Regions from separate parts of the Streptomyces diastaticus subsp. diastaticus genome, predicted to be linked through region 1. Evidence: riboswitches for the same ligand, from Rfam matches in the RefSeq annotation. Region 1 holds a riboswitch; each other region holds the start of a gene.
What was found. A riboswitch is a leader RNA that binds a small molecule or an ion and turns the genes downstream of it on or off. The one in region 1 is predicted to bind cobalamin.
Positions count from the first base shown of each region.

Region 2: linked by a shared signal. The riboswitch ahead of Sdia_RS10015 (SCO2321 family membrane protein) and the one ahead of metE (5-methyltetrahydropteroyltriglutamate--homocysteine S-methyltransferase) in region 1 are both predicted to bind cobalamin.
Region 3: linked by a shared signal. The riboswitch ahead of Sdia_RS30620 (GHMP family kinase ATP-binding protein) and the one ahead of metE (5-methyltetrahydropteroyltriglutamate--homocysteine S-methyltransferase) in region 1 are both predicted to bind cobalamin.

Region 1 is NZ_BLLN01000005.1:28,193-38,649, forward strand. It holds gene Sdia_RS17995 (transposase family protein) at 1-213, shown strand, start outside; one part of gene Sdia_RS18000 (IS5 family transposase) at 340-679, shown strand; one part of gene Sdia_RS18000 (IS5 family transposase) at 679-1,148, shown strand; gene Sdia_RS18005 (short-chain fatty acyl-CoA regulator family protein) at 1,303-2,715, opposite strand; gene aceA (isocitrate lyase) at 3,101-4,390, shown strand; gene aceB (malate synthase A) at 4,488-6,083, shown strand; gene Sdia_RS18020 (3-hydroxybutyryl-CoA dehydrogenase) at 6,080-6,949, shown strand; cobalamin riboswitch at 7,149-7,345, shown strand; gene metE (5-methyltetrahydropteroyltriglutamate--homocysteine S-methyltransferase) at 7,528-9,846, shown strand; gene Sdia_RS18030 (hypothetical protein) at 9,935-10,261, shown strand.
Region 2 is NZ_BLLN01000003.1:350,018-360,474, forward strand. It holds gene Sdia_RS09995 (ECF transporter S component) at 1-842, opposite strand, end outside; gene Sdia_RS10000 (ABC transporter ATP-binding protein) at 932-3,127, opposite strand; gene Sdia_RS10005 (CbiQ family ECF transporter T component) at 3,189-4,322, opposite strand; gene Sdia_RS10010 (SCO2322 family protein) at 4,336-5,046, opposite strand; gene Sdia_RS10015 (SCO2321 family membrane protein) at 5,043-6,278, opposite strand; cobalamin riboswitch at 6,387-6,524, opposite strand; gene Sdia_RS10020 (glycosyltransferase family 4 protein) at 6,758-8,152, shown strand; gene Sdia_RS10025 (class I SAM-dependent methyltransferase) at 8,146-8,880, shown strand; gene Sdia_RS10030 (prenyltransferase/squalene oxidase repeat-containing protein) at 8,877-9,944, shown strand; gene Sdia_RS10035 (hypothetical protein) at 10,028-10,457, opposite strand, start outside.
Region 3 is NZ_BLLN01000003.1:2,138,846-2,149,302, reverse strand. It holds gene Sdia_RS17460 (DJ-1/PfpI family protein) at 1-295, opposite strand, end outside; gene Sdia_RS17455 (copper chaperone PCu(A)C) at 515-967, opposite strand; gene Sdia_RS17450 (heavy metal translocating P-type ATPase) at 1,111-3,408, opposite strand; gene Sdia_RS17445 (hypothetical protein) at 3,408-3,632, opposite strand; gene Sdia_RS17440 (PepSY-associated TM helix domain-containing protein) at 3,857-5,335, opposite strand; gene Sdia_RS17435 (hypothetical protein) at 5,789-6,133, opposite strand; gene Sdia_RS17430 (ferric reductase-like transmembrane domain-containing protein) at 6,298-7,212, opposite strand; cobalamin riboswitch at 7,512-7,663, shown strand; partial or broken gene Sdia_RS30620 (GHMP family kinase ATP-binding protein) at 7,887-8,303, shown strand; gene Sdia_RS17420 (transposase family protein) at 8,477-9,232, opposite strand; gene Sdia_RS17415 (hypothetical protein) at 9,348-9,680, shown strand; gene Sdia_RS17410 (cysteine synthase family protein) at 9,677-10,457, shown strand, end outside.

The DNA.
Region 1 (10,457 bases):
AGAAAGCCGAACAAGATCGCCTTCCCACACGTGCACGCGGCAAGAGAACAAGCCCGTCACGAGCACTCATCGAAGCGCATCACCGTTGAGCACGCCCTCGCCGACCACAAACGCTGGAAGCAACTGACCCGCTGGATGCACCGCCGCGACCGTCTGCCCGACACATACCGCGCCATCGCCGGCCTCGTCTCCGACCGCAACATCACCTCCTGATAGCAGGCCACGGCCAGGACAGACACGCCTCACCCGCTATCACGCACCAGCTCGTTACTGATCGTTTCAGAATGAGTTTGGCTGCGGGTCTTGTGCTCGGCGATCTTGGTCGGCAGTGTGTCCGGAGTGCGTGCTGATCTTGTTCCTGACGACCTGTGGGAGCGGGTTGCTCCGCTGCTGCCACCTGCTCCTGAACGGCGCCACCGTTACCCCGGACGGTTGCGGGTTCCCGACCGGGCGGCACTCGCCGGCGTCATGTATGTGCTGCGGACCGGTGTCGCCTGGCGCGACGTTCCCGCGGAGGCCGTGGGCTGCTCGGGGGTGACGGCCTGGCGCCGGCTGCGGGACTGGACCGAGGCCGGTGTCTGGCCCCGCCTGCACGCCATCTTGCTGAGTGAGCTGCGCCGCGCCGGCCTGCTGGACCTGGACGACTGCGCCGTGGACGGGTCCCATGTCCGGGCTCTCAAAGGGGGGATCACACCGGGCCCTCGCCGGTCGACCGCGCCCGTCCCGGCTCAAAACATCATGTGATCGTCGACCGCCACGGAACTCCGCTGGCCGTCACACTCACCGGCGGCAACCGGCACGACGTCACCCAGCTTCTGCCTCTGCTGGACGCGGTCCCACCGATCCGGGGTCTACGAGGACGCCCCCGCCGAAAACCCCGGCGTCTGTATGCCGACCGGGGCTACGACTTCGACAAGTACCGCCGCCTGCTGTGGAAGCGCGGCGTTGAACCGGTGATCGCCCGACGCGGTGTCGCCCACGGCTCAGGACTGGGCAAGGTGCGCTGGGTGGTCGAGCGCACCTTCGCCTGGCTGCACCAGTTCAAACGGCTCCGCATCCGCTACGAGCGACGCGCCCATCTTCACCAGGGCCTGCTCGAACTGGCCTGCAGCCTCATATGCCTCCGCCGCCTGCGAACCTCATTCTGAAACGATCAGTTAGACCGAAACCCCTTCTGACCTGGCGAACGTGAGGCAGGAAGGGGGTCGCGGAGTATCCCTGGGACTCTTCTGGGACTTCTGGCCAGGCTCGGAGTCTTCGAGCGGCACGATCGTGCGCCTGCCGAAAGATCCGCTGCTCTCGTCAGTCGACGGCCTGGATGTCCTCGACCGGGAAGGGCACGAAGGTGCTGCTGTTCTGGTCGATGAGCAGCTGCCGGCCGAGGGGTGGTGCGGCCCGCTGGGAGCAGTCAAGGCGTTCACAGACGCGACAGCCCATGCCGATGGGGGTGGCCGCGGAGGCGCTGGTGAGGTCGAGGCCGTCGGAGTAGACGAGGCGGTGGGCGTGGCGGATCTCGCAGCCGAGACCGACGGCGTAGGTCCTGCCGGGCTCGCCCCAGCCTCCGCGGTGGCGGGTGACGGCTCGCGCGGTCCACAAGTACCGCTGCCCGTCGGGCATTTCGGCAATCTGGATGTGGATGCGTCCCGGGGCGGCGAACGCCTCGTAGACGTTCCAGAGAGGGCAGGTGCCGCCGGCTCGGGAGAAGTGGAAGCCGGTCGCCGACTGGCGTTTTGAAAGGTTGCCCGCTCGGTCGACGCGGACGAAGGAGAACGGCACCCCGCGGAGCCTGGGGCGCTGGAGGGTGCTGAGCCGATGGCAGATGGTCTCGTAGCCGAGACCGAAGTGGTCGGTGAGACGTTCGATGTCGTAGCGGGCTTCCTCGGCCGCCGTGTGAAAGGCGGCGTAGGGCAGGATGAGCGCGGCTGCGAAGTAGTTGGCGATGCCGATGCGGGCGAGCGCGTGGGTGGGCGATCCGGGCGGGAAGTCCTCGGTGGCCAGCCGGTCGAGGCCCTCGCCGTGTTCGAGCATCGCCAGTTGGGTCGCCATGCGGAAGGCCCGCTGACCGGGCCGTAGCCGCGAGGACAGGTGAAGGGTGCGGCTTGCGTCGTCGTAGCGGTGCAGCCGTGCGCCGGGCGCGGCGGCCAGGTGAACGCCGTGCTCCTTGGCGAGTCTCGTGGTGAGGGCCCCGATCACCTCCCCCGGCCTTACTCCGATCTCCGCGGCGAGGCGTTCGGCCGCCAGGTCGGTGTCGTGGAGGTAGTTCTGGCGGCGGTAGAAGAAGTCACGGACCTGCTCGTGCGGCGTGGAGGTGGTTCCCCGGTCCCGGTCCCGGCCGTCCGCCGCCCCGGCCAGGCGTTCGGACAGCTCCTGGTTGCGGCGGCCGAGGTCGAGCAGGACCTTGGCGACGCCGGGCAGCCGGGCGGCCAGGTCACCGAGATCGGCCGCGGACACCTTGGACTCGGCGATCTCGCCGGCGAGGGCTTCACGGAGGTCGGCCAGCAGGCGCGTGGTGTCCCGCTCGGAGAAGAAGCCCGGGTCCACGCCGAACGCCTCGGTCAACCGCAGCAGGACGGGCACGGTGAGGGGGCGGGAGTCGTGCTCCATCTGGTTGAGGTAGCTCGGGGAGATGGCGAGCACGCGGGCGAGGTCCGCCTGGCTCATCCGGCGCTCCTCGCGCAGTCGTCGCAGCCGCGCACCCGCGTACGTCTTGCTCACCGAACCGCTCCCTCGGCAGCTGGGCCTCCGTCGCGGTTCAGCGTAAGGGAGACATCCCCCCTCCGAGCCTTCGCAACATTGGCAAAAAGCGGCGAGAAGATTCGCAAGGATTGGCAGACGTCCCCGCTTGATGGCACTCAGTGCCAGTGCCAGAGTCGTAGTGCGGCCCGCCGGACCCGGCAGGTACAGCCCGGAACCGGGGCACGATTTCTGCCCTGACGTCGGAGATCCCGGCAGCGGCGGGTATCTGCGCCGGCAACACTGCTCAGCTCCACCTCCCAGGTGACGGCGGGCCGCATCCCCGTACGACGACACGTAGTGCCACCTCCGTTCATCCGGACGGTGGAATTGGCAGCCAGTACAGACCGAGGAGACGGAGACAGTCATGGCGGACGCGAGGACGAGCACGCAGGCGGCCGAGGAACTGGCCCGGCGCTGGGCCACCGACCCGCGCTGGCGGGGCATCGAGCGCACCTACAGCGCCGAGGACGTGGTCCGGCTGTCCGGCAGCGTCCGCGAGGAGGCCACCCTGGCCCGGCGCGGCGCCGAACGGCTGTGGCGGCAGCTGCACGAGCTCGACTACGTCCACGCGCTCGGCGCCCTGACCGGCGGCCAGGCGGTGCAGCAGGTGAAGGCCGGGCTCCAGGCGATCTACCTGTCCGGCTGGCAGGTCGCCGCCGACGCCAACCAGGCCGGCCACACCTACCCCGACCAGAGCCTCTACCCCGCCAACTCGGTGCCGCAGGTGGTGCGTCGGATCAACAACGCGCTGCTGCGCGCCGACCAGATCGCCACCGCCGAGAACGCCGGCGACACCACCGACTGGCTCGCGCCCATCGTGGCCGACGCCGAGGCCGGGTTCGGCGGCCCGCTGAACGCCTTCGAGCTGACCAAGGCGATGATCGCGGCGGGTGCGGCCGGCATCCACTACGAGGACCAGCTCGCCTCGGAGAAGAAGTGCGGGCACCTCGGTGGCAAGGTCCTCGTCCCCACCTCGCAGCACATCCGCACCCTGAACGCGGCCCGCCTGGCCGCCGACATCGCCGACGTGCCGACCGTCGTCATCGCCCGCACCGACGCCCTCGCCGCCAACCTGCTCACCAGCGACGTCGACGAGCGCGACGCCGAGTTCGTCACCGGCGAGCGCACGGCGGAGGGCTTCTACCGAGTACGGAACGGGATGGCCCCGGTCATCGCCCGCGGTCTGGCCTACGCCCCGTACGCCGACCTGATCTGGGTGGAGACCGGCACCCCGGACCTGGCGCAGGCCCGCGAGTTCGCCGAGGCGATCCACGCGCGGTACCCGGACCAGATGCTGGCCTACAACTGCTCCCCGTCCTTCAACTGGAAGGCCGCGCTGGACGACGACCAGATCGCCAAGTTCCAGCGCGAGCTGGGCGCCATGGGCTACAAGTTCCAGTTCATCACCCTGGCCGGGTTCCACTCCCTCAACCACGGCATGTTCGACCTGGCCCGTGGCTACGCCGAGCACGGCATGACCGCCTACGTGGATCTCCAGGAGAAGGAGTTCGCCGCGCAGGCGCAGGGCTTCACCGCCGTCAAGCACCAGCGCGAGGTCGGCACCGGCTACTTCGATCTCGTCTCCACGGCCGTCAACCCGGCCTCCTCCACGACCGCGCTGGCCGGGTCCACGGAGGAAGAGCAGTTCCACTAGGCCGCCGAGCCGGACGCCCCGCGTGCGGCCGGCCCCGCCGGCGGAGGGGGACGAACCGTCTCCGTCCCCCTCCGCTCCCACCTCCCAGGAGAGCCCGATGACCACCACCGCACCCACCCACCAGCAGCTCCGTGTCCTCGCCGCGCCCGGTCACCGGCACGACGAGATCCTCACCCCGGCCGCTCTCGCCTTCGTCGGCAAGCTCGTCGAGGCGTTCGCGTCGCGTCGACGGGACTTGATGAAGGAACGCCGCCGGCAGGTACTGCGACTGGCGTCCGGCTCGCCTCTCGACTTCCCCATGGTCACCGCCCGCGTCCGGGCCGACGCCGACTGGCGCGTGGCGCCGCCCGCGCCCGGTCTGACCGACCGCCGGGTGGAGATCACCGGGCCGCCGGAGCGCCGCATGGCCGTCAACGCCCTCAACAGCGGTGCCAAGGTGTGGATGGCGGACTTCGAGGACGCCACCGCCCCGCTGTGGGACAACGTCGTCGGCGGGCAGCTCACCCTCCTGGACGCCATCGAGCGCCGGATCGACTTCACCACGCCCGAGGGCAAGGAGTACCGGCTGGGGGACCGGCTCGCCACCATCATGGTCCGGCCGCGCGGCTGGCACCTCGACGAGGAGCACCTGGAGTACGACGGCCGCCCGGTGCCCGCCGCGCTCGTCGACTTCGGCCTGTACTTCTTCCACTGCGCCCAGCGGCAGATCGACGCCGGGTACGGCCCCTACTTCTACCTCCCCAAGCTGGAGAACAGGTACGAGGCCCGGCTGTGGAACGACGTCTTCCTGCTCGCCCAGGAGCTGCTGGGCATCCCGCGCGGCACGATCCGCGCCACCGTCCTCATCGAGACGATCACCGCCGCGTTCGAGATGGAGGAGATCCTCCACGAACTGCGCGAACACAGCGCGGGACTGAACGCCGGCCGATGGGACTACCTCTTCAGCATCATCAAGACCTTCGGCCACCGCACCGACTTCCTCCTCCCGGACCGGGCGAAGGTCACGATGACCGCCCCCTTCATGCGGGCGTACACCGAACTCCTCGTGCGCACCTGCCACCGGCGCGGCGCGCACGCCATCGGCGGCATGGCCGCCCAGGTGCCGGGCAAGGACCCGGCCGCGAACGAGGCCGCTTTCACCAAGGTCCGCCTCGACAAGGAGCGGGAGGCCGAAGACGGCTTCGACGGCTCCTGGGTCGCCCATCCGGCACTCGTCCGCGTCTGCCGCGACGTGTTCGACGGCGTTCTCGGTGAGCGGCCCCACCAGCTCGACCGCACCCGCGACGACGTCGAGGTCGCCCCGGCCGACCTGCTGTCCGTGCGCCGGATCAGCGGGCCGCCCACCGCTGACGGGGTGCGCACCAATATCTCCGTCACACTGCGGTACTACGCCGCCTGGTTGCGCGGCCAGGGCGCGGTCGCCCTCGACGGGCTGATGGAGGACGCGGCCACCGCCGAGATCGCCCGCGTGCAGATCTGGCAGTGGCTGCGGCATCGGGTGATCGACCGCGAGACGGTGCTCGAACTGCTCGCCGACGAGATCACGGCGCTCGGCGCCGAATACCCGTGGGCCTCGGCCGAAAACATCCGCCCCCTCTTCGAGCAGACCGCGCTGGCGGGTGAGTTGCCGCTGTTCTTCACCCCCGACGCCTACACCCGCCACCTCGTGCGCCGATCGCAGGTGCAGGTGTGAGCGCCGGCGTCACCCGCGTCGGCGTGGTCGGCGGCGGGCAGATGGGCGCGGGGATCGCCGAGGTCTGTGCGCGGGCCGGACTGGACACCGTGGTCTGCGAGGTGGACGCGGTCGCCGCACGCGCCGCGCGGGACCGGATCGCCGGCTCCCTGGACCGAGCCGTACGACGCGGCAAGCTGAGCCGCGAGGCCGCCGCCGACGCCCGTACCCGGCTCGTCTTCACCGGCAGCCTGGACGATCTCGCCGACCGGCAGCTCATCATCGAGGCCGTCATCGAGAATCCGAACGCCAAGACCGAGGTCTTCGCCGCCCTGGACAAGATCGTCGAAGACCCCGCAGCCGTCCTCGCCACCAACACCTCCTCCCTGCCCGTGATGCGGCTCGGCATGGCCACCTCCCGGGCGGACCGGGTCGTCGGCCTGCACTTCTTCAACCCCGTTCCCGTCCTGCCGCTGGTCGAGGTGGTCACCTCGCTGCACACGTCGGCCGGGACGACCGTCCTGGTGGAGGACTTCGCGTCCCGGACGCTCGGCAAGACGGTTGTCCGCTCCAAGGACCGGGCCGGCTTCGTCGTCAACGCGTTGCTCATCCCCTACCTGCTCTCGGCCGTGCGGATGGCGGAGTCCGGGTTCGCCACCGCCGCCGACATCGACGCGGGCATGGAACTGGGCTGCGCCCACCCGATGGGACCGCTGAAACTGGCCGACCTCATCGGCCTGGACACCGTGGTGTCCATCGCGGAGTCCCTCTACGACGAGTTCCGCGAGTCTCTTTACGCTCCTCCTCCGCTGCTCCAGCGGATGGTGGAGGCGGGACTGCTGGGCCGGAAGTCCGGCCGGGGGTTCCACAGCTACGCCCAGGGCTGAGGGCCTGGTACGACGCGGGCCGAGGGGCCCGCGGCGCCACAGGGGTGAGGGTCCCTGCGGCACGGCGGGAAGGGGCGGTGAGCGCGAGTGCGGCGTTCGCCGCCCCTCACCGCTGCCACCCGCCGGGACGCCCGACCCGCCTTCCGCATGATGGACGGCACTCTTCCTTTCGCGGCGCCACCCCGTAGGGTGACCGCAGCAGCTGGTTCGCCCCGTCCGCCAGTCGGGGTGTCGCAAGAGGGAACCCGGTGGGAATCCGGGACTGCCCCGCAGCGGTGAGCGGGAACGACCGCCGTCATACGCACTGGGTCCGACGTACCGGGCCTGGGAAGCGACGGCCAGTAGGTGTCCTTTACGACGAAGGACGTGCCCGCGAGTCCGAAGACCTGCCAACTGCCCGCGCGCGGACCGATCCGTGCGCGGACATCCCGGTGACCTCGAGGGCGGGTCGGCGAACACACCAGACGGAACGACCGCGCCAGTGCCGCGCGAGGTCGGGTCCGTCCGGTCCGTCACACCCTTCGCGCTCTCGTCCCGTCTCCGGGATCTCAGGGATTCATCTCGCGAAGGAGATCTCCGTGACAGCCAAGTCCGCAGCCGCGGCAGCACGGGCCACCGTGTACGGCTACCCCCGCCAGGGCCCGAACCGGGAACTGAAGAAGGCGATCGAAGGCTACTGGAAGGGCCGCGTCACCGCCGACGCCCTCCAAGCCACCGCCGCCGAACTCCGCCGGAACAACCGGCAACGGCTCGCCGACGCTGGCGTCCACGAGGTGCCCACCGGTGACTTCTCGTACTACGACCACGTCCTGGACACCACCGTCATGGTCGGCGCGATCCCCGAGCGGCACCGCTCCGCGGTCGAGGCCGACGCGACGGACGGCTACTTCGCGATGGCGCGCGGTACCCAGGATGTCGGTCCGCTGGAGATGACCAAGTGGTTCGACACCAACTACCACTACCTGGTCCCCGAGCTGGGTCCCGACACCGTCTTCACGGCCGACTCCGGCAAGCAGGTCGGCGAGCTGAAGGAAGCCCTCGCCCAGGGACTCACCGCCCGGCCCGTGCTGGTCGGCCCCGTGACGTATCTTCTGCTGGCCAAGCCCGCCCCGGGCGTACCCGCCGACTTCGAGCCGCTGACCCTCCTGGACCGGCTACTGCCCGTGTACGCGGAAGTGCTCGCCGACCTGCGCGCGGCCGGCGCAGAGTGGGTGCAGCTCGATGAACCCGGCCTCGTGCAGGACCGTACCCCGGCCGAGCTGAACGCCGCCGAGCGCGCCTACCGCAATCTCGGTGCTCTCACCGACCGGCCCAAGCTGCTCGTGGCCTCCTACTTCGACCGGCTCGGGGACGCACTGCCGATCCTGGCGCAGGCCCCGGTCGAGGGACTCGCGCTCGACTTCACCGATGCCGCGGCCGCCAACCTGGACGCCCTCGCGGCCGTCGGCGGGCTGCCCGGCAAGCGCCTGGTCGCCGGTGTCGTCAACGGCCGGAACATCTGGATCAACGACCTGCAGAAGTCGCTGTCCACCCTCGGAACCCTCCTCGGCCTCGCCGACCGCGTCGACGTCGCCGCTTCCTGCTCCCTCCTCCACGTCCCCCTGGACGCGTCCGCGGAAAAGGACGTCGATCCGCAAATCCTGCGCTGGCTGGCCTTCGCCCAGCAGAAGACCGCCGAGGTCGTCACGCTCGCCAAGGGCCTCGCCCAGGGCACCGACGCCATCACCGGGGAACTCGCCGCCAACCGCGCCGGCCTCGCCTCACGTACGAGCTCGCCGATCACCCGCGACCCCGCCGTCCGGTCCCGTGCCGAGGCCGTGATGGACGCAGACGCCCGCCGTTCCCAGCCGTACGCCGAGCGCACCGCCGCCCAGCGCGCCCACCTCAGGCTGCCCCTGCTGCCCACGACCACCATCGGCTCCTTCCCGCAGACCGGCGAACTGCGCACCGCCCGCGCCGACCTGCGTGCCGGGCGCATCGACACCGCCGGATACGAGGAGCGCATCAAGGCAGAGATCCAGGAAGTGATCTCCTTCCAGGAGAAGACCGGCCTGGACGTCCTGGTGCACGGCGAGCCCGAACGCAACGACATGGTCCAGTACTTCGCCGAACAGCTCACCGGCTACCTCGCCACCCAGCACGGCTGGGTCCAGTCCTACGGCACCCGCTACGTCCGCCCGCCGATCCTGGCCGGCGACATCTCCCGCCCCGAGCCGATGACCGTGCGCTGGACCTCGTACGTCCAGTCGCTCAGCGACCGGCCCGTCAAGGGCATGCTGACCGGACCGGTCACCATGCTGGCCTGGTCCTTCGTCCGCGACGACCAGCCCCTCGGCGACACCGCCCGCCAGGTCGCCCTCGCCCTGCGCGACGAGGTCAACGACCTGGAGGCGGCCGGCACCTCGGTCATCCAGGTGGACGAGCCCGCGCTGCGCGAGACCCTGCCGCTGCGGGCCGCCGACCGGGACGCCTACCTGGCGTGGGCCACCGAGGCGTTCCGGCTCAGCACGAGCGGGGTGCGGCCGGACACCCAGATCCACACCCACATGTGCTACGCCGAGTTCGGCGACATCGTGCAGGCCATCGACGACCTCGACGCCGACGTCATCAGCCTGGAGGCCGCCCGCTCCCACATGCAGGTCGCGCGCGAACTCGCCGCCCACGGCTACCCCCGCGAGGCCGGACCAGGTGTCTACGACATCCACTCCCCGCGCGTCCCGAGCGCCGACGAGGCCGCTGACCTGCTGCGCACCGGCCTCAAGGCGATCCCGGCCGAGCGGCTGTGGGTTAACCCCGACTGCGGCCTGAAGACCCGCGCCTGGCCCGAGACCCGCGCCTCGCTGGAAAACCTGGTCGCCGCCGCCCGCACCGTCCGGAGCGAGCTGCCCGCCTCCTGACCGAAGAAGGCAGTGGGCCGGGACGCCACAGGCGTCCCGGCCCTTCCGAGAGCACCGCCACAACCAAGGACAGGAAGGCGGACCGTCAGTGCCCGGCAAGCCGCGGCAGGTCGTCGTGGACGGCAAACCCATGATCGCCATGCCCGAAAAGCAGTTCGAAAGCCTGCTGGCCATGCGCAGACAGCTCGGCAGCCAGACCGCCAAGCTGCGCATGCTGCGCGACACCCTGACCGACCTGAGCGAGTTCCTGGACACCGTGGCCGAGGCACTCGACACCGCCGGCACGGACGGGTCACGCGAGACCTCGTCGCCCCTGACCGCGGAGATGCGCCGACGGGCCCGGCAGGCACGCGGCGTCGCCGGGTCAGGGCGGGCTTCGAAAAGGCGGCACTCGCCCGACCGTAATCGAACTTAGGTATACCTAATTTCTCATCACGACACAACATCTGGGGTGTGCACACCCCCGTTATGTTTTCTGCGGCTCCGCAACGGGGCCGCTGGCCTCTGGGCCCGGCATGACTGTGTCCCCCTGTCGAAGGAATGACCTGGGGGGTGGTGTCACCGGGCCCGGGGGTGTTCGTCGGAGACGCTGATCAGAGGTCCGGCCACCG
Region 2 (10,457 bases), on a different contig from region 1:
ACCGGAGTGTCGAAGGCGGCCCTGCGGGTGGCCCGGCGCAGAGCCCGCAGGACCGAGGGGCCCAGCGTCAGGGCCAGCACCACGGTGAGGGCGGCGCGGGGCAGGTCCCAGCCCAGGGAAGTGGCGAGGCAGTAGACCAGGAAGCGGCCCAGGTTGTCGGCGACCGGGTCGCCCGGCACGAAGGAGACGCCGGTCGACAGACCCCCCAGATAGGTCCAGCCCTGGAGGTTCATCACGGTGCCGTACAGGACGGAGGAGAGCGCGCCGTAGGCGGCGACCAGCAGCAGTTCGCCGCGTCCCCGCAGGGTGTCGCGGCCCGGCAGCAGGCCCGCGCCCATGCAGACCCAGCCCATGGAGAGCATCTGGAACGGCATCCACGGGCCCACCCCGCCGGTCAGCAGAGCCGAGGCGAACATCGACAGGGCGCCCAGCACGAACCCGAACCCCGGCCCGAGCACCCGCCCCGAGAGCACCATCAGGAAGAACATCGGCTCGATGCCCGCCGTCCCCGCGCCGAGCGGACGCAACGCCGCCCCCGCCGCCGCGAGCACCCCGATCATGGCGATGGCCTTGGAGTCGACCCCGTTGTCCGAGATGGTCGCGACCACCACCCCCAGCAGCAGCGGCAGCAGGGCCGCGAAGAGCCACGGGGCGTCCTGGGCGTGGGCCAGGCCCGACTCCGGGGAGGCCAGCAGCGGCCAGCCGAAGGCCGCCACACCGACAGCGCTGACCAGCCCCAGCGCCAGCGCCGACCGGAGGCCGATGCGCACCGCCCGGGTCTGCCGCTGCACCGCCTCGCCGCCCGGGCCCTGTTCCCCCGGTGCGCTGCCGATCGTCCGCACCCTCCACCGGGATGTGCCCTTCGCGGTGGAGAGGCCGTTCGGCACGGTGCTTTCCTCGGCGGTCCCGTCGGGTGACGCCGTACGCCGGCTCACCGTTCCTCCTCGGCGGCCGGAGCGGCGCCCTCGTCCCCGGTGGACGAGGCGACCACGTCTCCACCGCGGCCGGAGCACGCGCCGTCCGCTTCCTCGGGGGCCGGTGCCCGGCCGTCCTCGTCCGGGCCCGGCCCGGTGCCCGGGCGATCCGGCCGGCAGACCGGTGGTGCGCCGTCCTGCCGTCCGGCTCCCGGGCCGACACCGGCCCGGCCAGGCACCGGACGCGCCCCGGCGGCCCCGGCCGCCGCGGTCTCTTCCCCGGAGGCCCGGTCGGCTCGCTCGGTGTTCCGGGCCGCACCGGCACCTTCGGAGTCCTCGGTCGTGCCCGGGCCCCCCGGGGGCGGATCCCCGCCGTCTCGGCCAAGGGCCCGGCCCGGCTCCGCCCGCTCCGGGTGTCCGCCCGTACCGTCGTCGGACCCGGCTTCCGGCCCGGGCCCGGCGCAGACCGTCGGCTCGTTCAGGGCGGTGCTTACCTGGGAGACGGTGAGCCAGGGCTGGGGGGCAAGGATCTTGGTGACCTGGGGGGCGAACGAGGGGGAGGAACGGACCACGTCGGCCGTGGGCCCGTCCGCCACCGTCTCGCCCTCGGCGAGGATGACGACGCGGTGGGCGAGTTCGGCGGCCAGTTCCACGTCATGGGTGGCGAGGACCACCGCGTGGCCCTCCGCGACCAGGTTCCGCAGCACCTCGACCAGCCGGGCCTTGGCCGCGTAGTCCAGGCCGCGGGTCGGCTCGTCCAGCAGGATCAGCGGCGGGCGGGCGGTGAGGACGATCGACAGGGCGAGGGTGAGCCGCTGGCCCTCCGAGAGGTCGCGCGGATGGGTGGGGTCGTCGATGCCCGGCAGCAGGCGGGCGACGAGGGCCCGGCAGGTGCCCGGCGCGGCCGAGGCGTCGGCGTCGGCGGCGGCGCATTCGGCGGCCACCGTGTCGGCGGACAGCAGGTCCCGGGGGTCCTGCGGGACCAGACCGACGTGGCCGATCAGTTCCTGCGGCCGGGTCCTGTGCGGGGTGAGCCCGCCCACCCGGACGGTGCCGGAGAAGGGGTCGACCAGGCCGACCAGGGAGCCCAGCAGGGTGGACTTGCCCGCGCCGTTGCGGCCCATCAGAGCGACCGTCTCCCCGGCGGCGACCGACAACGACACCTCCCGCAACGCCTCGACCCGGCCTCGCCGCACCGCGAGGCGGGAGACGAGGGCGTACGGCTCACGGGTGCTGGTGCTGGTGCTGGTGTCGGACCCGTGCCGGGGCCTGCGCCCCGGGCCGAGGAGCCCGCGCAGCAGGGCGCGGCGCCCCTCGCGCCGCGGAGCGGGCAGATCACCGGAGAGCTTCGGCGGGGCGGCCGGCAGCGGTACCCCGCCCGGCGGCGGCACCGGCACCCCGGCCAGCCGCTCACGCAGCCCGGCCGCCCGGCGGCGCGCGTCGCGGACGGTCAGCGGCAGCGGGACCCAGCCCGCCAGACCGCCCAGCGCCACCACCGGCGGGCGGACCGGCGAGACGGCCAGGACCTCGGCCGGGGGCCCGGTGACCAGTGCCGCGCCGGGGGCGGCCAGCAGGGCGACCCGGTCGGCGTACTGCACCACGCGCTCCAGCCGGTGCTCGGCCAGCAGGACGGTGGTCCCCAGATCGTGGACGAGGCGCTGGAGCACCGCCAGCACCTCCTCGGCGGCGGCCGGGTCGAGCGCCGAGGTCGGCTCGTCCAGGACGAGGACCGCGGGATGCGGGGTGAGCACCGAACCGATCGCGACGCGCTGCTGCTGGCCGCCGGACAGGGTGGCGAGCGGGCGGTCGCGCAGATCGGCGAGGCCCAGCAGATCGAGGGTCTCCTCGACGCGGCGGCGCATCACGCCGGGGGCGAGACCCAGGGACTCCATGGCGTAGGCGAGTTCGTCCTCGACGGTGTCGGTGACGAAGTGCGCCAGCGGGTCCTGGCCGACCGAGCCGACCACGTCGGCGAGTTCACGCGGTTTGTGAGAGCGGGTGTCGCGGCCCGCGACGGTGACCCGGCCGTGCAGGGTGCCACCGGTGAAGTGCGGCACGAGGCCGTTGACCGCTCCCAGCAGAGTCGACTTGCCGACCCCCGACGGGCCGACGAGCAGCATCAGCTCGCCCTCCTCGACCGTGAGGTCCACCCCGCGCACCGTCGGCCCGGGCGCACCGTCGTACCGCACCGAGACGTCCTCGAACCTGATCACACCGCACCTCCAGGAGAGCCCTGCCACCGCACCACCGCACCGCCGCCGACCACCCCGCCGCTCACGTCCCCTCCGAAGGCCGGGGTGCCACGAACGCCGGGACCAGTCCCAGCAGCACCACCGCCGCAGGCCACAGGGGCAGCTCCGGGGCGGCCAGCGGCACCGTCGGCGGGTCGAGCTGCTCCGGCGCCAGCGAGCCGAGCCGGACGAGGAGCGCGGCGACCGCCACTCCCGAACCGGCGACCACCCAGGCACGCACCCCCCACCGGTCCGGCCGGTACCGGCTGCGCACGCTCCGCCGCCCGCCGAGCCACAGCCCGGCCAGTGCCGCCGCCAGCCCGAGCGCCAGCACCGGGACGCCGAACCCGCCGCCCTGGTCGGCGAGGAGTCCGTACGTGCCGAGGCAGACGCCGATCAGGCCGCCCACGGTCAGTACGGCGGTGGTGCGCCGGACGGCGGACGGGACGGCGGCGGTCCGGCCGTACCCGCGCGCGTCCATCGCGGCGGCCAGCGCGACCGACCGCTCCAGCGCCCCCTCCAGGACGGGCAGCCCGACCTGGAACAGGCCGCGCAGTCCCCGGTCCGGCCGGCCGCGCAGCCGCCGGGCCGCGCGCAGCCGGCGGACGTCGGCGACCAGGTTCGGGGCGAAGGTCATGGCGACCACCACGGCGACGCCCGCCTCGTACAGCGCGCCCGGCAGGGACTTCAGCAACCGCGCCGGGCTGGCCAGCGCGTTGGCCGCACCGACGCAGATGAGCAGGGTCGCCAGCCGCAACGCGTCGTACAGCGCGAACAGCAGCCCCTCGGCGGTCACCCTGCCGCCGAGCCGCACCCCGCGCGCCCACTCCGGCAGCGGTACCTCGGGCAGGGTGAACAGCACGTGGGTGCCCGGCACCGGTGAGCCCAGGACCATGGCGAAGAGCAGCCTGATGGCGATGATCACCAGGCCGAGCTTGACGAAGGCGCCGTAGCTGCGCGCCCACGGCGAGCTGGTGCGGCGCGCCGCGACCACGTACCCGGCGACGCCGATCAGCAGGGCCAGCAGCAGCGGGTTGCGGGTCCGCGAGGCCGCCGCGGCCAGCCCCAGCGCCCACAGCCACCACGCCCCGGCGTGCAGCGCGTTGGAGCGCGTCGCGAGCGGGGCGAGCAGTGCCGGGCGTAGCCGGCGGGCCTGCTGAAGAGGGCCGTGCGCCATCGTGACCAGCCGCTCAGCCGCGCCGGCGGCGGGACTGCCAGAAGGCCGCCACGCCCAGCACGGCCACCGCACCGCCCCCGACGAGGAGCCCGGCCGAAGGACCGCCCCCACCCGGAGCGGAACCGGAGTCCGCCTCCTCGGTTCCGGGGGAGGCGTCGGAGGACGCCTCGGCGGACGGCTTGCCCGCCCCCGGGACCTGCTCGCCGCACCCGGCCGCCGGGTAGCCGTCGATGGCGCAGAGCATCGCCGAGGAGTCGTACCGCAGCGGCGGGGCGACGGCCGCCAGCGCGTCGGCGGTACTGGCGTCCTCCTCCACGCTGGCACAGGCGGTACGGGGCTTCGGCGGGCGCTCGCCCCCGGGGGCGTCGGCAGCGGTGCCGAAGTCGAGGACGAGCGCGATCCGCTTGCGCCCCGCGCGCTCGTCGGTGTCCTCGCAGATCTTGGCGAAGGCCGCCTTCGAGCGGGGCGCGGCGGAGTCGTCCGCCTCCGCGCTCACCGCGAACCGGAACCCTTGCACCGAGCCGTCGTCCGGGCGGAGCTGGGCCGGTCCCTGGGTGGCGTAGCTCCACGTGGAGCCCTCGCGCTCCCAGAACGACCAGTACCGGTACCCGGCGGCCTGCGCGGGTGCCGCCAGGAGCACGGCCGCCAGCAGGCCGAGGAGCAGCGCGAACCCCGCCCGCAGGGTGCGGCGGGCGGGGCGGGACGCGGCGAGGCCGGGGGTCACTTGCGGCCGGACTTGTTGCGCAGGCTGATCATCAGGCCGACGCCCGCGCCGACGAGCAGGCCGACCCCGACGATCCACCAGACGCTGATCTGCGGGCCGTCCTCGTCCGCCGCCTGCTTCGCGGAGTCCTCGGCACTGGGCGTGTCCTCCGCGGACTTCGGCGCGGGGCCGGTGGCGTTCAACCCGGCGACCAGGTCGGTTCCGCCGAAGGAGCGAGGGTCGGTGCCGGTGGCGTGGGCGGTCAGGACGAGCTGGGCCCAGGCGGACGGGCCGGACTGCTTCGCCCAGGCCGGGCCGTTCTTCTCCAGCCAGGCCAGCGGCTTCTTCGCGGCGTCGGTCAGCCCGGCCGCGTGGAGCGCGGTCACCGCGTCGGCGGTGTTGCCGGTGTCGGGCTGGTCCTCGGCGCCCGGCATGGCGGAGGTCAGGTGGCCGTCCTTCTTGAGGACGTCGGCGAGGTGGGCGGCGCCGTTGGCGGCGGCCGCGCGGGCGTCGGCCGGCTTCTCGCAAGCGGTCTGCGCGGCGGACTCGCCCTCCGTGACGACGAGGGAGGAGCCGAGGCCGCCGAGGACTCCGGCGGCGGTGGCGTCCTCGTTGGCGGTGAGGTCGCCGTTCTTCTCCGGCTGGAAGGCGAAGGCCCCGCCGTCGGCGCACTTCAGGCTGAGGCCGAGCAGGGCGTCCTCGGGGGTCTTGTCCTTCTTCGAGGTGACCGTGTCGGCCTTCGTGCCGGTGGCGGCGAGGGCGCCGACCACCAGCGAGGTCGAGTTGGTGTCGGTGTCGCCGCCGGGCACGTACCCCCAGCCGCCGTCGTCGTTCTGCGCCGCCTTCAGCCAGTCGACGGCCTTGCCGACCGCCTCGTCGTGGCCGCCGAGCGCGGCGAGCGCCTGCACGGCGGTGGCCGTCTGGTTGGTGTCGACCTGCGTCTTCGCGTCGCAGTCGGACGACGGGTCGGCGCGGAACGGGGCGAAGGAACCGTCCTCACACTGCTGGCCGGTCAGCCAGTCGACGGCCTTCGCGGCCGGCTCGACCCCGGCGGTGTGCTGCGCGAGCAGCGCGAGGGACTGGCGGTAGACGCCGTCGTAGGCCGGGTCGCTGTCGCCGTACAGGCCCGAGGGCAGCTTCTTGACGGACGGGGCGGGGGAGTCCTCGGCGACGGCGGCCGGAGCGAAGGCGGCCGACGCCGCCGTCAGTGCGGTCAGCGCGGTGAGCGCCAGGGCGCTGCGACGGACGGTCATGGGTGGGAGCCCTCTCCTGAAGGAAGCCGGGCACGGGCGCACGCAAGCGCCGGGCTCCGGCTCCGTATGCCTCGACGGTGCCGGCCGCCGGAGGTCTCCGGCGGCGTGAGCCGGTCATGAGTCCGAGGAGGCATTCCGGCTGTGCCGGCCCGACTGGCGGGCGGCTCACGGCTGCGGGTCAGCGCCGGATTCCCACCGGCTTCCCCTCACACGGTCCTGACGACGACCCGGTCACTGTACCGGTGCGGGCGGACCGTGGGCCGGGGCCGCCGTCCGGGCGGTCGCGGGGGCCGGGAGCCCGTACGGCGCCCCGGTCCCGGCCGTGGTGCGAATCACCTGTTCCGGGGGTCCTGAACGGGCTACCTGCCGGTAGATTCGATGCTTCGTGAACGATCAAGACCGACCGCGCCGAACTTGTTGCGGATCGGAGTCCCGGCGTAACCTCCCGGGACGTCGGGCTGGCAGAAGGGGGCCGGGTAGTGACCGCTGAGGCCATGGAGGCGGACCCCGCGCGACAGGAACCCGCCCCGGAACCGGCCTCGGGCGATCGATCCGCGGACGAGGGCCGGCCCCTGCGCATCGCCCTCCTCACCTACAAGGGCGACCCCTTCTGCGGCGGTCAGGGTGTCTACGTCCGCCACCTCTCCCGCGAACTGGCCCGCCTCGGCCACCACGTCGAGGTCATCGGTGCCCAGCCCTACCCCGTCCTCGACGAGGGTGTCGAGCTGACCGAGCTGGCCAGCCTCGACCTCTACCGCCAGCCCGACCCGTTCCGCACCCCGGGCCGTGGCGAGTACCGCGACTGGGTGGACGCGCTGGAGGTCGCCACCATGTGGACCGGCGGCTTCCCCGAGCCGCTCACCTTCAGCCTGCGCGCCCGCCGTCACCTCGCGGCCCTCGCCGGGCGGTTCGACGTGATCCACGACAACCAGACGCTCGGCTACGGCCTGCTCGGCGGTGCCCGCGCGCTCGGCGCCCCGCTCGTCACCACCGTGCACCACCCCATCACCGTCGACCGGCAGCTGGAGCTGGCCGCCGCCGGCTCCTTCACGCGCCGCCTCTCGGTCCGCCGCTGGTACGGCTTCACGCGGATGCAGAAACGTGTCGCCCGGAAGCTGCCCTCGGTGCTCACCGTCTCCGGTACCTCCCGTCAGGAGATCGTCGGCCATTTCGGCGTCCGCCCCGAGCGGGTCCACGTCGTCCACATCGGTGCCGACACCGACCTCTTCTCGCCCGACCCGTCCGTCGCCGAGGTGCCCGGCAGGATCGTCACCACCTCCAGCGCCGACGTGCCGCTCAAGGGCCTCGTCCACCTGGTGGAGGCGCTCGCCAAACTCCGCACCGAGAACCCCGACGCCCACCTGGTCGTCGTCGGACGCCCCGCCGAGGACGGGCCCGTCGCCCAGGCCATCGAGCGGTTCGGCCTGACCGGCGCCATCGAGTTCGTCAAGGGCATCAGCGACACCGAACTGGTCGACCTGATCCGCTCCGCCGAGATCGCCTGCGTCCCCTCCCTCTACGAGGGGTTCTCGCTGCCCGCCGCCGAGGCCATGGCCACCGGCACCCCGCTGGTCGCCACCACCGGCGGCGCCATCCCCGAGGTCGCCGGGGCCGACGGCGACACCTGCCTCGCCGTGCCGCCCGGCGACGCCGGAGCCCTCGCCACCGCCCTCGGCAGGCTCCTCGCCGACCCCGGGCTGCGCCGCCGCCTCGGCACCGCGGGCCGCGCCCGCGTCCTCGCCAAGTTCACCTGGCGCCAGGCCGCCCTCGGCACGGTCGCCCACTACCGCCAGGCCATCGCCGGGAGCCCGGGCCGCCCCGCCGCCCCGGCCACCACCGCCCGACCCGACCGCGAAAGCAGGTCCACGTGCTGACCGTCGACTTCACCCGCTTCCCGCTCGCCGCAGGCGACCGCGTGCTCGATCTGGGCTGCGGCGCGGGCCGCCACGCCTTCGAGTGCTACCGGCGCGGCGCGCAGGTGGTCGCGCTGGACCAGAACGCCGAGGAGATCCGCGAGGTCGCCACCTGGTTCGCGGCGATGAAGGAGGCCGGTGAGGCCCCCGCCGGAGCCACCGCCACCGCGATGGAGGGCGACGCCCTCAACCTGCCCTTCCCCGACGAGTCCTTCGACGTCGTCATCATCTCCGAGGTGATGGAGCACATCCCCGACGACAAGGGCGTCCTCGCCGAGATGGTCCGCGTGCTCAAGCCCGGCGGCCGCATCGCCGTCACCGTGCCCCGCTACGGACCCGAGAAGATCTGCTGGGCTCTCTCGGACGAGTACCACGAGGTCGAGGGCGGCCACATCCGCATCTACAAGGCCGACGAACTGATCGCCAAGATGCGCGGCGCGGGCCTCAAGCCCTACGGCACCCACCACGCGCACGCCCTGCACAGCCCCTACTGGTGGCTCAAGTGCGCCTTCGGCGTCGACAACGACAAGGCGCTGCCGGTGCGGGCGTACCACAAGCTGCTGGTCTGGGACATCATGAAGAAGCCCGCCCTGACGCGGGTCGCCGAGCAACTGCTCAACCCGGTCGTCGGCAAGAGCTTCGTCGCCTACGCCACCAAGCCGCACACCCCGACGGCGGCCGCCAAGTGACGTCGCCCCGGACGGAGCACCTGGTCCTGCCCGGGGTCCTCACCGAGCAGCAGGCCCGCGCCACCGTCGCCGGCCTGCTCTCCGTGCAGCGCGCCGACGGAGCCATACCGTGGTTCCGCGGGCACCACCTCGACCCGTGGGACCACACCGAGACCGCCATGGCGCTCGACGCCGCCGGCGAGCACGAGGCCGCCGCGCGCGCCTACGACTGGCTGGCCCGCCATCAGCTTCCCGACGGGTCCTGGTACGCCGCGTACGCCGACGGCGTGGCCGAGGAACCCACCGACCGGGGCCGTGAGTCCAACTTCACCGCCTATGTCGCGGTCGGCGTCTGGCACCACTACCTGGCCACCGGCGACGACGCCTTCCTCGACCGGATGTGGCCGGTGGTCGCCGCCGCCGTCGAGCACGTCCTCGCCCTCCAGCAGCCCGGCGGGCAGATCGGCTGGAAGCGCGAGGCCGACGGCACCGCCGTCACCGACGCGCTGCTCACCGGCTCCTCCTCCATCCACCAGGCGCTGCGCTGCGCCCTGGCCATCGCCGAGCAGCGCGAGGAGCCCCGGCCCGACTGGGAACGCGCCACCGGCCTGCTCGCCCACGCGATCCGCCGCCACCCCGAGCGGTTCCTCGACAAGGACCGCTACTCGATGGACTGGTACTACCCCGTCCTCGGCGGCGCCGTCACCGGCGAGGAGGCCAAGGCCCGCATCGACGAGGGCTGGGACCGCTTCGTCGTCCCGAAGCTCGGCGTGCGCTGCGTCGTGCCCAACCCGTGGGTCACCGGCGGCGAGAGCTGCGAACTGGCCCTCACCCTCTGGGTGATCGGCGAGTCCGACCGGGCCCTGGAGATCCTCCAGTCCGTCCAGCACCTGCGCGACGCCGCGAGCGGCCTGTACTGGACCGGGTACGTCTTCGAGGACGACACCGTCTGGCCGCGCGAACTCACCACCTGGACCGCCGGGTCGCTGCTCCTCGCGGTCGCCGCGCTCGGCGGTGACGAGCCGACCTGCGCCGTGTTCTCCGGCGCCCGGCTCCCGGCCGGCCCCGCCCCCGAGTGCTGCTGACCCGCACCGCACCCCCTGCACGCGAAGCGGCCCCGCCCTCCGGATCTCTCCGGAGGGCGGGGCCGCCTCGTGGGGCCGCGCGGTCAGCCGCGCTGGATGCCCGTGGTGTCCTGGAGGACGCCGCGGCGGCCCTCCTGGGTCTGCGCGATCAGCGCCGCACCGCGCTGCTCGACCGCCAGGTACCAGTTGCCCGGGGCCAGTTCGGCGATCGGCGTCGGCGCGCCGTCCTCGCCGTAGAGCGGGCGGGCCACCGGCACCGCGAACCAGAACGGCGCGAACTCCCCGCCCTGCGACGGCGCCTGAGGCTGTGCCTGCTGCTGCGGCTGGGGCGCCTGCTGGCCCTGGGCCTGCTGGGCGTCGAAGGGCTGGCCGCCGTACGACTGGGGCTGGCCGGGCTGGGCGCCGTAGGGCTGCTGCGGGGCGCCCGGGTAGCCGTAACCGCCCTGCGGCTGACCGCCGTACGGCTGCGGGGTCTGCGGCTTGGGAGCGCCGATGAGGGCGCCCTTGAGCGCG
Region 3 (10,457 bases), on a different contig from region 1:
CGGAGGTCATCCAGGTGGCAGACGAGTCCACGGCCCGGAGCCACGCGTGCAGGACGCCGTCGGCCATCTGACCGGCCTGACCGGCGCCGCCACCGACAAGGACGATGTCCGGCTTCGGCACCTCCTCGAAACCGTGCACCACTTTCACCGAAAGGCTTCCCAGATCGTTGAGGATGAGCCCCGGATTCTCTGCGACGAACACGATATCAGCCTCGGGGAGGCGGCCTAAAACTTCGTAAGGGCCGATGGCGTCCAGTGCCGTGAAACCGGGGTAGAGGACGATCGCGATCTGCATGAAGGGTCTTCTTTCAACTGGACACGAAAATGCTGGCATGGGAGATAAACGACCGTCCCCGCGCCCCCGCAGCGTGGCCCGGGAAAGCCTTACGGGGACGTCTCCACGGGGTTCGGCAACCTCTCCATGTGAGGAGTCGGCCGGGTGCGTGTGGAAGTTCCCGTCAGCCACGGGGAGAACAGAGGCGATCGGCGTGGCCGAGGGACGGCGTTCGGGCTCTCACGCCCCGGAACCCAGCGTGACGGGCCGGACAACGGCTTGCACGCTGATCCGCCCCGACCGTTCGAGATCGAGCGTGAACGTGACACTGTCCCCGGGGCGCCACGCCTTGTCTGCCCGGAGGTTCACGGCGGTCGAGTGGGGCGACATCCTGACTTCGCCGTTGGCGGGAACGGTCACGGTACTGACGGACTCGCGGTATGCGCCGTTGGCATCGTTCATCCGATGCTCGGTCAGCTCGGGCACGGCCGCCGCGGAGGATGTGACGGCGCGGAGCCGGTCCGGCGCCCCACCGGTGTTCACCAGGTGGAAGTAGGCGTTGGTGTTCCCGCCAGGCGTCACCGGCAGCAGGACTCTGGCCTGCCTCACCTCGACGTGGGCCGGGGTACCCGCGTAACCGGCCGAGACCCATGCGGCCAGGCCTCCGACGGCGACGAGCGAGGCGGCGGCCACCGTTGCTCCGGTTCTGCCCGCTTCTCGTAGGCGGCTGAGGCGGGCGGAGCCTGGGGGCGTTTTTCTCATGCGGCGGATCTCCACGGGGAAGGGGGACGGACCTGGAGCGGCCCGGCGGCCCGAGCCGAAAGCGGGTTGGAGGGTCAAGCGATGCTCCGTGGCCTCCGCGGCGTGGCACCCACCCCTGGGACAGGGTGCGTCGAAGGGCGCCAGGTGCGGAGACGGAGGCTGTTCACCACCACGAGGACCGAACTGAGGGACATCGCTACCGCCGCGACCATCGGGTTCAGCAGTCCGACCATGGCCAGCGGCATGGTCACGACGTTGTAGCCGAAGGCCCAGACAAGGTTGGTGCGGATGGTACGCAGCGTGTGGCGGGCCAGCCGGACCGCATCGGCGAGAGCCTCGACGTCGTTGCGGACGAGGGTGACGTCGGCGGCGCCGATCGCCGCGTCGGTCCCGGTACCCACGGCGATGCCCAGGTCGGCGCAGGCGAGCGCCGCAGCGTCGTTGACTCCGTCCCCGACGACGGCGACCCGTCGCCCCTCGGCACGTAGCCGTCGCACCAGTTCGACTTTCTCACCAGGCGTGCAGCGCGAGTGGACCTCCGCGATACCGAGGTCTTCCGCGACCACCCGCGCGACAGCGGCCCGGTCGCCAGTGGCCAGGACAGGGCGGACACCGAGCCTGCGCAGTCGGTCGACAGCGCGGTAGCTGCCGGGGCGGACAAGATCGGAGACCTCGACGATCGCGGTCGGTGTGCCGTCCACCCGGACCAGTACCGCTGTGCGAGCGCTCTCATCCGCCCGTCGGCAGGCCGCCGCGAGCACCGGCGGCAGCGCCGAAAGGTCGGGAGCGACCACCTCCACCTCGTGTCCTTCGACCGTCCCGCTCACGCCGTGACCGGCGGTGGACCGGAAACCCGTCACGTGCGGCAGCCCCTCGTCCCCGGCGGCACGGCGAGCGTGGAGCGAGAGCGCCCGGCCCAGCGGATGCTCCGAGCCGTGCTCGACGGCGCCCGCCAGGCGCAGGACGTCCGGTGTCCTCAGTTCTCCGGCGACGACGGTGACCCGCCCGACGGACACGTGCCCCGAGGTCAGGGTTCCCGTCTTGTCGAGCACCACGGTGTCGACGTGCTGTAGGCCCTCAAGCGCCTGCGCTCCCCTGACCAGCACACCCAGTTGCGCCCCACGACCGGTGGCCGCCATCAGGGCGGTCGGTGTCGCCAGGCCGAGCGCGCACGGGCAGGCGACGACCAGCACCGCGACGCCGGCCGTGACCGCCGCCTGGGGGTCCGCGCCGGAACCGAGCCAGAAGCCGAGTGTCGTGGCTGCGAGCGCCATGACCACGGGGACGAAGACACCCGCGATGGTGTCGGCCAGCCGCTGAGCCTGCGCCTTTCCCGCCTGGGCGTCCGTGACCAGCTGCGTGATCCGGGCGAGCTGGGTGTCCCTGCCGACCGCCGTGGCACGCACCAGGAGAAGACCGCCCACGTTGACCGATCCGCCGGCCACCGGACTGCCCGGCCCCACCTCGACGGGTTCCGACTCCCCGGTGACCAGGGAGAGGTCGACGGCGGAGCTGCCCTCGGCCACCTCTCCGTCCGTGGCAGCGCGCTCACCGGGACGGACCAGGAACACCTCGCCGACCATCAGCCGTTCGATGGGCAACAGCTCATCCACACCGCCGCGCCGTACCGTCACCTCCTTCGCCGCGAGACGAGCGAGCGACCGCAGGGCCGCGCCCGTCCCCCGCCGTGCCCGGCTCTCCAGGTACCGCCCCAGGAGCACGAAAAGCGGAACGCCCACTGCTGCTTCGAGATAGACATGCGCCATCCCGTCGGACGCCGAGGGCACCAGACTGAACGGCATCCGCATGCCGGCAGCCCCTGCCCCACCCAGAAAGAGGGCGTACGACGACCAGCAGAACGAGGCGAGCACCCCCAGCGAGACCAGCGTGTCCATGGTGGCGGTGGCGTGCCGGATGCCGGTCAGTGCACGGCGGTGGAAGGGCCAGGCACCCCAGGTGGCAACCGGCGCGGTGAGCATGAAGCACAGCCACTGCCAGTTGTCGAACTGCAGCGAGGGCGCCATCGACAGGACAAGGACAGGCAGCGACAGAGCCGCGGTGACAAGCAGCCGTTCGCGTTCTTGCCGGGCCTCACTCGCGGCCGGTCCCGGTCTTCCGCCGGGCCGTTCCTGTGCCTTCGGTGCTACTTGGCGCGCTGTGTACCCCGCGGCCTCGACTACAGATGTCAGTTCACCGCTGGTCACCCCGGCGGGGTGGCTGACCCGAGCCAGGCCCGTGGCGAGGTTCACCTCCGCCGTGACGCCCTCCAGCCTGCCCAGTTTCCGCTCGACCCGCCGGACGCAGGCCGCGCACGTCATCCCGTCCACGACGAGGTCCGTGACCACCATCGTGTCCGCCGTCTCGGGCGTCATCAGTGACCGCTTCCGTGGTGCATCGGCGCGTCCTTCTCACTGGACGGCGCGTCCCCCGTGGTCCCGGGTGCGTGCATGCCGGGCGCTACGGGCCCCACCGCGTTCCCCACCACGTAGGCGCCGACGAAGAGCGCCGCCAGCAGGAGGAGGAAGCCCCCCAGCGCGGGGGGCGGTACGGACCGGACAGTTCCCGCTCGGGTCACGGTGGTGGCCGTCAGTTCCACGGAGTGCTCCTCGACGTTCTCAGCGCGAGCCGTGAAGGGGTCGACGGCTCGTGACGACTCAGAAGTCGATCACCACCTCGTCCGAGTTCCCCAGCGTCAGGGTGAAGGGCGTCACAGCACTCGTTCGGGCGATCACGAAAGGGCGGCGCGAGTGCACCACAATGCCCCTCCCGGTCACCGGGTGTGGCTGGGCCAGGGCCTGACCCAGCCACACCCGGTAACGGTCAGCTCACCGGCCGACCTTCCGGAGACCGTCGCGCCCGGAGCCCGAGCAGCACATCGATCGCCAGGAAGACCAGCAGGCTGATGCCGAGCAGCGGGAGGAACCACCCGACGAAGGCCACCACGGCAATCAGCGGGACGAGCAGACCGACAGGCAGAGCGCGGAGCCCGCCCCTGGGCATCGGTTTGCCCACCGTGCGCCCTGCCGGACGCCGGAGCCACCACATGCGATAGCCCCACACGATGAGGAGCAGCAGCACTCCCACCAGCGCCGCCAGGGCGAGCTGATTCGGCAGGCCGAACAGGTACCCCATGTGCGCGTCGATGCCGAACCGGGTCAGCTTGGCCGGCAGGGGGTAGTCGGCGAAACGCAGCTCGGACAGGATCTCGCCGTTCCGCGGGTCCACGGAGACGGCATCCAGATGCACGGGGACCTGCTTGTCGGACTCAGCGACCTTGTACCCCTGGCCATCCGTGGGCATCGTGACGACGACGCCGGCGTCCACCCCACGGGCCGCCGCGGCCGCCACGGCGGCGTCCAGGCCGACGTCCGGGCCGCTAGCCTCGGATCCGCCCGTGTGCTGGCCGCCGTGACCTTCGTGTCCCGCGTGCTCGTCGTGGGCAGCGCCCTCCTCCCCCGGGGTGAACTCGGCACCGAGCACAGGCGTCGCGCTGCCCAGGCCGTCCTGCACCGCGCCGATCCGGGCACCGGCGTACGTGGACCAGGTCAGCCCCGTGGCAGAGATCATGATCAGCCCCACCGCGGCCCAGACACCGAGGACAGCGTGCCGGTTCAAGGTGCGGGAACGGCCCTTGTCCATTCCTCGGCGCGGCAGGAGGAAACCGCGTGCGCCCGGCCTGCCGCGCCGGCGCCCGATCCAGAGCATGACGCCTCCGAGGACGACCACCCAGAGCCAGCTCGCGGCCAGTTCGCTGTAGATCCGCCCGGGTTCGCCCAGGTGCAGGTGGCGGTGGAACTCGGATATCCAGGTGCGCAGCGGGAGCGCGCCGGAGCTGCCGTACTGGACCAGTTCCCCGCGGACCTCCGCGGTGTAGGGGTCGACGAAGACCGCCTGGGACTTGGAAGCCCCCAGCGACGGGTCCGCGAAGAGCACCCGGGTGGTGTCCTCGGCCTCGGCGGGAGCCCAGACCGACGTGACCTCGAGCTCAGGGTGCGCTGCCCGCGCTGCCTCCACCTGCTGTTCCAACGGCAGACGCGTGCCGTTCTCGGGTGCGGAGACGCTCAACTCGTGCCGGTAGACGAGCTTCTCACCTGGGATCGACAGCGCGTAGAGCATTCCGCTCAAGGCTGTGACCAGGAGGAACGGAGCTACCAGCAGGCCGGCGAAGAAGTGCAGGCGCAGTACCAGGGGCCGCATCGCGGACCAGGCACTCGTCCCCGGGGGTTTCTGCGCTACGTGCTCGGCCACGGCTTTCGGTGGGGCGGGGCGGGCGTCCGGGACGCCGGTGGTGTCAGTGATGTCGTATCCCTGGGGGGGGGCGGCACGCCGGTGTGGGAGCACACTGGCTGCCCGCGCGGTGGCGGGTGCCGGGGTGGAGCCGGTTCGCCCGGCCCCCCTGGGTCAGGGATGGACGAGACGCGGCGGGGTCGGTGCGAGGTCGGCCTCCGGAACGCGGTCGAAAGCGTCTGCGGGGCGGCGGGAGCCGACCGGTGGACCGCGCCGCGTGACCACGTGCCCGAGTACGAGGTGACCGGCTGCGGGAGCGGACCGGGGAGCCGGGAAGCTACGCGGCCGGACAACCACCAAGGGCCCCGGAAGCGGCATGCGGAAGGTCCGGACGAACTCCGCGCTCGCCACGTGGGCCAGCTGCGTCAGCGCCCGCTCTCCGTGGGACAGCCACCAGGCGCAGCCCAGGGCCGCGAGAAGGTGGGCGGCCGTCATGGAAGAAGTGTCACCGGTCGCCAGCGTGTTTCAGGCGAAGGGGTTCGCCGCGTCCGGCATCCCGGCCCCTCCCATGTGCGCACCTGGGTACGCGTGAGAGGACGAGCCCGGTTCAGGAACGGTGTGGGCCCAGCTGAAAGCCGCGTGCAGCAGAAGTTGGGTGCCGAGCGTCCCCGCGCAGATGGCGAGGGGTCCGCGGGCCCGTCCGGCGGCGAACCACGCGGCCACGACGATCGACCAGAACGCCGCGACCAGCACCTCCGGGGAGACCGCATGCGCGGAGGAGAGCGCGTGGCCGCTCCCCGCGAGGCTCACGCACACCAGCGCGAAAAGGAGGGCCCGCACGGCACGCACGAGGCTCTCGGTGTGGCTCACAGTCCGCCATGGTGACGGGGAAGGGCTCGTTCCGCATCGATGCGAACCCGTCATATGCCGCTTTGTCCTCAAGGTTGTCGCGAGCCGCACACCTGGGAACCGGAGCAGGGACTGAACCGTACGACCGCCGGCACGACGGCGGTCGTCGTCCACCTCCGGGACCGTCAGCTGTGGTGCGGATGCGGACTGGTGGAGGGCGGCTCCACTGGCCGCTCGCGCCCCCCGTCCCGTCCCGAGAGCGCCACGACGAGCAGAGCCACCGCTACACCTGCCACGACGACGCGGCCCGCGGCTCGCAAGGTCCACCCCGAAAGCCGGCGGACCGACTCCGGTTTGCCCAGCCGTTCACTCCGTCGCGCCGGCCCGACCAGCCTCGCCAGCAGCAGGACGGCGACAGGAATCTGGAGCAGCCAGAGCACGGTGCGTGGCCACTCGCCGTACCAGACGTTGGTGCCGTACAGCAGCGTGTGCCAGACGCTGAGCACGTAGACGACGATCACGAAGCGGTGCAAAACCCGCCAGGTCCTCGCTCCGATGCGGTGGCGCACGTAGAAGAGCAGCCCCAGCGGCACGGCCAGGTAGAGAGCGGCCTGCCCGATGGGGATGGCGATCTGGCCTGTTCCCGAGTCGTACCAGCCGGGGACGAAGGAGTCAGCGAAGGCTGCCCACAGTCGTTCGGCCCAGCCGAGCTGCGCCTCGTACCGGACCAGTTCCGCGGCGAACATGAGGGCGTGCGCCAGCATCAGCGCCATCGTGGTGAGGCTGGTCGTGCGGTGCCAGCGCTCCAGGGTCTGCGGCGAGACGCGCAGCGCTTCAGGCCTGGTACCGGAGACCAGCAGACCGATCATCACCGTCCCCCACGCCCACAACAGGGCGGACCAGCCGAACGCCTGACTGAGCAGGTAGATCCAGTACGTGCGGGCGTCGTCCATGAAGGGCATGACCGCGACTGTCGCGGAGGTACCGGACTCCATCCGGACGTACAGGAAGACGAAGACGGCGGCGGTGACCCCGACCGCGGCGGCGGCGTCCGGCACGGCGAGGCGAAGATCACCGCGAAGGGTGACGCGCCCTCCCACACGGCCCCGGTTCTTACCGGAGCCTCTCTCCGTCTCGTCCTGGGAAGCCGTTTCTGGCGACAAGGCGAAGCCTCCAGGGTCGGTCACCGAGCGCTCGGTGAGGTCGTGGGGCCCAGTGTGACGGGACAGGCCAGTCGGACGCAGTCGTTTTCCGGCCACAGATCAACACTGCTGTCTCACGTGTGTACTTCCGTACCGCTCCTCCCTCCCCCACCACTCACATCAGGACACCGCTGAACCGCCCCCTGTCGCATCGGAGGCACCGCGTCTACGCTGACGCTGCAATCGCTCCGTACCAAGTGACCGCACTGGTACGGCGTAAGAGGGAACCCGGTGGAAATCCGGGGCTGTCCCGCAACGGTGTGCGAGAACCCCCGAACTCCGACGCCACGCACCTGGCCTCCAGCCAGACCGAGGCGCCGTGGCACTTCCCGCAAGCCCGGTCACCTGCCGGCCGCACCCGCCCGAAGTTGTCTGGCGGGTCCGACCACTGCGACCTCGAGGACCGGGTCGACGGTCACGGCGCCTTCGCGGCGAGCGCGCCGCGACCTGTCCTCCTCCTCGCCCGTGTCTGGTGCACGGCGTCGGAAGGAGAGCGAGCCCGTGTCCCTTTTCCGCCACTTCTCCCCGACCGAAGACCCCGCCGTGGCCCGTCGGCCAGAGGGGGGCCGACGGTGCTGAACTCCTTACCGGAGGTCCTTGAGAACCACGCTCCGCGCTCGCCGACGGTCTGGGGAGCGTGCCATGGGACCCTGGGCGAGCTGTACCAAGGCCCCCTGCCTTCCGGCGACGACTCCGACATCGCCCTGGTCTCTTTTCCGGTACACGGTCTGACCGCCCGAGTGGGCTTCACCCCGGGCGCCGCCCCGCAGAAGAGGGCCGGGCTCCGCCCGAAGGCGGCCGAGGCCGCTCGCCTGTTCCTGGACCACCACGGCCTGGCGCCGCCGTCGGGGACCTGGAGCCATCAGTCCGAGCTCCGTGTCGGTGTGGGGATGGCAAGTTCGACCGCTGACATCGTGGCCACGCTGCGCTGCCTCCACACCTACCTCGGCATCCCCTACGACCTGGACACGGTGCTACGCGTCCTCTCGTCGATCGAGCGTGCCGACAGCGTCTTCCTCGACGAGTTCGCCCTCCACCTGAGCAACCGGCACCGGATAGTGCGGCGCCTGGGCACCGCACTGCGTTTCCACACCGCGTACATCACTGAGCCGGGCGTGGTGGACACCGAAGCGGTCACGAGGACATTGAGGGTTTTCCCACCTCACGCTGTCGCGTGGTGCAGGACGAGAACGGCCTTCACCACGTCGGTGATCCGGTTCGTGCTGCAGCGGAGCTTCCGTAGCAGTCGCCAGCCCTTCAGGGTGGCCATGGCCTGCTCGCCGAGGCAGCGGATCTTGGCGTGCGTGCTGTTGTGCCGGCGCTGCCACCGCTTGAGGCGACGGCCACGGAAGGGCACCCGGACCGGGCAGCCGGCACCTTGGTATGCCTTGTCCGCCCAGCACTTGAGTTCGGCAGCGGCGAGAGCTTCGATGATCCCGTGAGTGCGGGCCGCAGTCAGGTCGTGGGTGGAGCCGGGCAGCGCGGGCGAAGCCCACAGCAGGCGGCCGAACGGGTCGGTGAGAACCTGGACGTTCATGCCGTGACGTTTGTGTTTGCCGGAGTAGTACCGGGTGTCGGCGGCGATTCGGTCGATCGGCAGCAGGGTGCCGTCGAGGATCACAAAGGCCAGGCGGCTCGCGGTCCGCATGACCTGGGCCAGGCTGGGAGCGAGCGTGGCCAGGACTTCTATCGCCTCGCGGACATAGCGGTAAACCGTTGCGACCCCGATGCCGAACCCGGCGGCAAGCTGGGCGTAGGTGTCACCGCAGCGCAGATGCGCCAGAACCAGAAGGGCCTGGCGGCCCGGCGTGATGCGCCGCCACCGGGTGCCGATCTCACGACGGCGCGCAGCCAGGCGTCCGGCGAGGTGGCGCAGATGGTCACTGGACAGGTCGATCGCCGATGGGTAGACAAGCACGCGAAGCTCCTGGTCGGCACGGGTGATCTTGGTCGTGAACCCGTCTACCAGGAGCTTCACCGCTTCGCATAACCCGCCAACCACCGGCCCACATCGTCAGGTTGGAAAGGGCTCATTGCAGCAGTTCTACCGCCGAAGGCCGGACGCGTACGGACAGGCTCTCACCGGTCTGCTCGACGGCTTCTCCGCTCGCGACCCCGTGGCCGTCGCCCGCGCCTCGACGCAGAGCGCGGCGCTCTCCCAAGAGGTACTGCCCAAAGAGACCTTCGAAACGGTCCTCGCTCACCAGGGACGTTTCGGAGCCGACGGCGTCTTCGTCGCCCACACCGGCTGCCTGGTCGGATACCTCTTCTGCCGCCCCTTCTCCGGCCGCACCCGCTCGGACCTGACGGCGTTCTTCGCGTCGCTGGGCCATCAGTGCTCTTTCGCCCAAGGAGGATTCAGGTGATCCACCCCCATGTCGCCGACGCCCTGAAGGCGCCGGACCTGGTGCGCCTCGACCACGGACTCGTACTGCTCCGATTCGAGTCGATGAAGATCTACTCCGCCCTGGGAGCCGTGCGTCACCTGCTGGACGAGGGTGTGGTCCGGCCCGGACAGACCCTGATGGACAGCTCCAGCGGCATCTACGCCTACGCGCTGGCCCTCGCCTGCCACCGCTACGGGATGCGGTGTCGCATCGTGGCCTCCACCACGGTCGACGCGACGACTTTGGCTCAACTGGAGGTACTCGGCGCGGAGGTGGAGCAGGTACGCCCTTCCAGCGATCTCAAGCTCGACCAGGAACTGCGCGTACGACGGGTGAAGGAGATCCTGGACCGCCACCCCGACCGCCATTGGATGCGCCAGTACCACGACGCCATCCACTACCTCGGATACCAGGAGGTCGCCGACCGCATAGCGGAAGAACTTCCGGGGCGCCCGCTCACCCTCGTCGGCGGCGTCGGCTCGGGCGCGTCGACCGGCGGGCTGGCCGAGCGGCTCCGCACCCAGGACTCGCGAGTCCGGGTGGTGGGCGTCCAACCCTTCGGCAGCGTCACCTTCGGCAGCCAGGACCACCACGACCCGGAAGCCATCATCGCGGGCATCGGCTCCGCCATCCCGTTCGACAACGTCCGGCATCACCTCTACGACACCGTGCACTGGATGAACTTCACCCACGCCATGTCCGGCGCCGTCGCCCTGCTGAAGGAGCACGCGGTCTTCGCCGGGCTGTCCACCGGGG